Regions from separate parts of the Kitasatospora sp. NPDC001261 genome, predicted to be linked through region 1. Evidence: predicted binding sites of a transcription regulator. Region 1 holds the regulator's gene; the other holds the start of a gene.

Evidence for each region. The regulator HrcA, encoded in region 1, represses chaperone genes, less so after heat shock. The targets are predictions, from matches to a motif close to TTNGCACTCNGNNNNNCNGAGTGCNAA.
Region 2: a site for HrcA is predicted at 1,195-1,221, ahead of ACFY4B_RS35055 (FmdB family zinc ribbon protein). Genes of this name have one in related genera too.

What each region holds. Positions count from the first base shown of each region.
Region 1 is NZ_JBIAXP010000001.1:504,300-506,684, reverse strand. It holds gene htpX (zinc metalloprotease HtpX) at 1-350, opposite strand, end outside; gene hrcA (heat-inducible transcriptional repressor HrcA) at 638-1,672, shown strand; gene dnaJ (molecular chaperone DnaJ) at 1,748-2,385, shown strand, end outside.
Region 2 is NZ_JBIAXP010000033.1:75,590-77,974, forward strand. It holds gene ACFY4B_RS35050 (MFS transporter) at 1-1,018, shown strand, start outside; gene ACFY4B_RS35055 (FmdB family zinc ribbon protein) at 1,233-1,544, shown strand; gene ACFY4B_RS35060 (hypothetical protein) at 1,827-2,111, shown strand; gene mscL (large conductance mechanosensitive channel protein MscL) at 2,142-2,385, shown strand, end outside.

The sequences.
Region 1 (2,385 bases):
CCGGTGGCGAAGGCGTTCGGCATGTCGTTGTCGGCGACCGCCACGCGGGGTTTGGGCATGTCGGCCAGGGCGCAGAGCCGGTCGATGGTGCCGTGCAGCTGGGGGAACTGCTCCGGGGACACCTGGCGGGCGCCCATCGCCCGTTCGGTGATCTTGTCGCTGAACCAGAACTGGGCCACGAACAGCCCGCCTGAGATCAGGACGATCAGTGGCCAGGCGCCGCGCAGCAGCGCGATCAGCAGGCCGGTGAAACCGACGTACAGCAGCCCGATCACGAACATCGTCGCGACCATGCGGCCGGTCAGGCCGCGGTCCGGCGCGAAACGGGTGTGCTGGCCCGAGCTCGACATCGCTTGCTCCTCCATTCGCCGTCGCTTTCGATGCTGCCACCCGGACGGCCTCCCGGCACCACCCCGGCGCCGGGAGGATCGAACCGCCGGGGCCCCGCGGGCCGTGAGCGGAACTGCGGGGAGGATCACCCCGGTCCGGCCGTTCCTGCCGTAGGACCCGGGCCTTACACTGGCAGGTACGGTTTTGGCACTCGCGTGTTCAGAGTGCCAGGGCAAGGGTCTTCGGAGCGGCCCGCAGCAGCAAGGGACACAGTCGGACAACGTGCGAAGACGGAGGTGCGTGCCCCATGGCCGGTGAGGTCCGCCAGCTGGACGAACGCAAGCTCGCCGTGCTCCGCGCGATCGTGCAGGACTACGTGGGCACCGAGGAGCCGGTCGGCTCCAAGGCCCTGGTGGAACGGCACAACCTCGGGGTCTCGCCGGCGACCGTCCGCAACGACATGGCGGCGCTGGAGGAGGAGGGCTACATCCACCAGCCGCACACCAGCGCCGGCCGCATCCCGACCGACAAGGGGTACCGCCTCTTCGTCGACAAGCTCGCCGAGATCAAGCCGATGAGCGCCCCCGAGCGCCGGGCCATCCGGCACTTCCTGGACGGCGCGGTCGACCTGGACGACGTGGTCGCGCGCACCGTGCGGCTGCTCGCCCAGCTGACCCGGCAGGTCGCGGTGGTGCAGTACCCCTCGCTGACGCGCTCCACCGTCCGGCACATCGAGCTGGTGGCGCTGGCCCCGGCCAAGGTGATGCTGGTGCTGATCACCAACACCGGCCGGGTCGAGCAGCGGATGGTCGACTGCCCGGGCCCGGTCGGCGAGACGGTGCTGGCGGACCTGCGGGCCCGGATCAACGCGAGGGCCGCCGGCCGGCGCCTCCCGGAGGTCCCGGGGCTGCTGGAGGAGCTGCCGGCGCAGTTCGAACCGGCCGAGCGGCCGACCGTCAGCACGGTCCTGGCGACCCTGTTCGAGACGCTCGCCGAGCAGAACGAGGAGCGGATCATGCTGGCCGGCACGGCCAACCTGACCCGCTTCGGGCACGACTTCCCGCTCAGCATCCAGCCGGTGCTGGAGGCCCTGGAGGAGCAGGTCGTCCTGCTCCGCCTCCTGGGTGAGACCGCGGACGCCGCGATGACGGTCCGGATCGGGCGGGAGAACACCTACGAGGGGCTGACTTCCACGTCCATCGTCTCGGTCGGCTACGGTTCGGGCGACGAGAGCGTGGCGAAACTGGGTGTGATCGGTCCGACCCGGATGGACTACCCGGGCACAATGGGGGCGGTGCGAGCGGTGGCGCGGTACGTGGGCCAGATCCTGGCCGAGTCCTAGCAAAGGCCGCCGTCGGAAATCCGGCGGCGGTGACCAGTCGCAGCACTACTACAGGCGGAACAAGCGGAGCATTTGGTGGCCACGGACTACTACGCGGTACTCGGCGTCCGACGGGATGCGGGGCAGGACGAGATCAAGAAGGCGTTCCGGCGCCTGGCGCGCGAACTGCACCCGGACGTCAACCCGGACCCGAAGACGCAGGAGCGGTTCAAGGAGATCAACGCCGCTTACGAGGTGCTCTCCGATCCGCAGAAGCGCCAGGTCTACGACCTCGGCGGGGACCCGCTGTCCCCGGGCGGCGGCGCGGGCGGCTTCGGCGCCGGCGCGGCGGGCTTCGGCTTCTCCGACATCATGGACGCCTTCTTCGGCGCCGCGGCCGGCCAGCGAGGCCCGCGCTCGCGCACCCGCCGGGGCCAGGACGCCATGATCCGGCTGGAGATCACCCTGGAGGAGGCCGCTTTCGGCACCACCAAGGAGCTCCAGGTCGACACCGCCGTCACCTGCACCACGTGCAGCGGCGAGGGCGCGGCCCCCGGCACCTCGGCGCAGACCTGTGACATGTGCCGCGGCAAGGGCGAGGTCTCCCAGGTCACCCGGTCCTTCCTGGGCCAGGTCATGACCTCCCGCCCCTGCCCGCAGTGCCAGGGCTTCGGCACCGTCGTGCCGACCCCGTGCCCGGAGTGCGCCGGCGACGGCCGGGTGCGCGCCCGCCG
Region 2 (2,385 bases), on a different contig from region 1:
CGTCTCGGTCGGCGTGCTGATCGCCCTCGCGCTCGGCCACGCGCCCGCCTGGAGCCTGTTCCTGGCCGCCGTGCCGGCCGGTGCGAGCGTGCCGCAGGTCGGCGCGATGGTCCGGGCCCGCTGGGTCGCCAGGTTCACCGCCGACGGCGCCTCCGACGCCTCCGCGGCCCGGGTGAGCACCGCCTTCGCCTTCGAGTCCGTGACGGACGAGTTCACCTTCGTGATCGGCCCGATCCTGGCCTCCGGCATCGCCGCCCTCGCCAACCCGGCCACCGCCCTGGTCGCCGAGGCCGCGCTGACCCTCGTCGGCGGCCTGGCCTTCGCCGCCCAGCGGGGCACCGCCCCGGCCCGGATCGTGCCGCAGCCCGGCACCAGGCGCGCCTCGGCGCTCGCCTCCCCCGGCGTCCGGCTGCTGGCCGGGACCTTCCTCGGGGTCGGCGCGGTGTTCGGCGGCATGCAGGTCTCGGTGAACGCCTTCGCCGACTCGGTCGGGCAGCACGACGCCGGCGGCACCGTGTACGGGATCTTCGCCGGCGGCTCCATGCTGGCCGGCGTGCTGTACGGCGTGATCGCCTGGCGGCGGCCGGTGCAGCAGCGGATGCTGTTCAGCTACGCGCTGCTGGTGCTGGGCTGCTCGGTGCTGTGGGCGATGCCCAACCTGGTCGCGCTGACCGTCGCCGGGCTGGTCTGCGGGCTGGCCATCGCGCCGACCCTGATCAGCGGCTACACCCTGGTCGAGACGCTGGTCGCGGACGGGGCCAAGACCGAGGCCTTCACCTGGCTGACCGGCGCCATCGGGCTGGGACTGGCGGTCGGCTCGATGGCGGCCGGCCGGCTGATCGACGGGCACGGGCCCTCCACCGGGTTCCTGGTGCCGGTGGTCGGGGCCGGGCTCGGACTGGTCGTGCTGGCCTCGCTGCGGCACCTGCTGGTGGCGCCGCGGGGCGAGGAGACCGCCGCTGCGGGGACCGCGGAGGGCGGGCGTCCGATGCAGCTGGCGGGTGTCGCCGAGGGCTGAGCGGGGCGGCGGCCGGGGGCCGGGCCTCCGGCCGCCGGTGCTGAGCCGACGGCGGCCGGAGGCTGCGCGGGTGTCGTCCGGGAACCGGGCCGACGGCGGCCGACGGGTGTTCCGGGGCCGATCTCACACCGGGGTCGCTGGACTGATCCCGCGGAATGCCGCATCATTGACCATCGTTAGCACTCATCAGGCGAGAGTGCCAGGAGGAAGACAAGTGCCCACGTACCAGTACCAGTGCACCGAGTGCGGCAACGGCCTGGAGGCGGTGCAGAAGTTCACCGACGAGGCGCTGACCACGTGCCCCGACTGCCAGGGACGGCTCCGCAAGGTCTTCTCGGCCGTGGGCGTCGTGTTCAAGGGCTCCGGCTTCTACCGGACCGACAGCCGTTCGTCCTCCAGCAGCTCGGTGGGCGCCGGGTCGTCGTCGACCCCCTCGACGTCGTCCACCGCGTCCACGTCCTCCTCGTCGACGTCGTCGGGCTCCGGCTCCTCGACCTCGTCCAGCCCGGCTCCGGCCGCGAGCTGATCCCGGCGCCGGGCACCATCGGCCCGGACGGCCCGTAGACCCGGGAAAGGCCCGTCGACCCCGCTTCCACGCGGGGCGGCGGGCCTTTTCGCATGCCCGCCCGGGCGCCCTGTCACCCCGGAGGGGTCGACCTCACTCCGGCGAGTGAACGAAGTTGTCCACAGGGGCGAGTTGTCCACAGGCCTGGGGAAAGGGCTTTCCGAGTTCGCCGGAAACGCCCATCGTGTGGGCATCCGGTCGGTCCGCGAGGGGCCGGCCCGCCGACACCCCGGAGGTGCGTCGATGACGACCGCGAGCTTCTCCCTCCCCCTGCCGCTGCCACTGCCCGCGCCCGCCGTGCCGCCCCGGCAGGAGCTGCCGAGCTTCCCGCCGATCCGGCGCGGGTGCGGCGGGTGGCACCGCTGGCGCAGTGCGGTGCGGCGGCGGGCCGCCGTGCCCGTCCTGGTGCTGCTCGCGGTGGCGTCGGCGCTGGCACTGGGGCCCGCGCGGGCCGGGCTGCCACCGCCCCAGGGAGGCGCACTGGGCCGGACGGGTTGTCAGTCCGGGGCTGCGGAAGATCACCCGTAACCGGGAGGCGACTTCGTCGTTCGAGGCGGCATGAAAGGCTTCAAGGAATTCCTGCTGCGTGGAAATGTCGTCGAACTCGCCGTCGCCGTGGTCATCGGCGCGGCTTTCACCAACATCGTCAACGCCTTCGTCAAAGGCGTGATCAATCCGATCGTCGGCGTCTTCGGGACCAAGGACCTCGCGTCCTACAGTTCCTGCCTCAAGGGGCCCTGCGAGGTGAGCCCGACCGGTGAGGTCACGTCCGGGATCCTCATCCTGTGGGGATCGGTGCTCA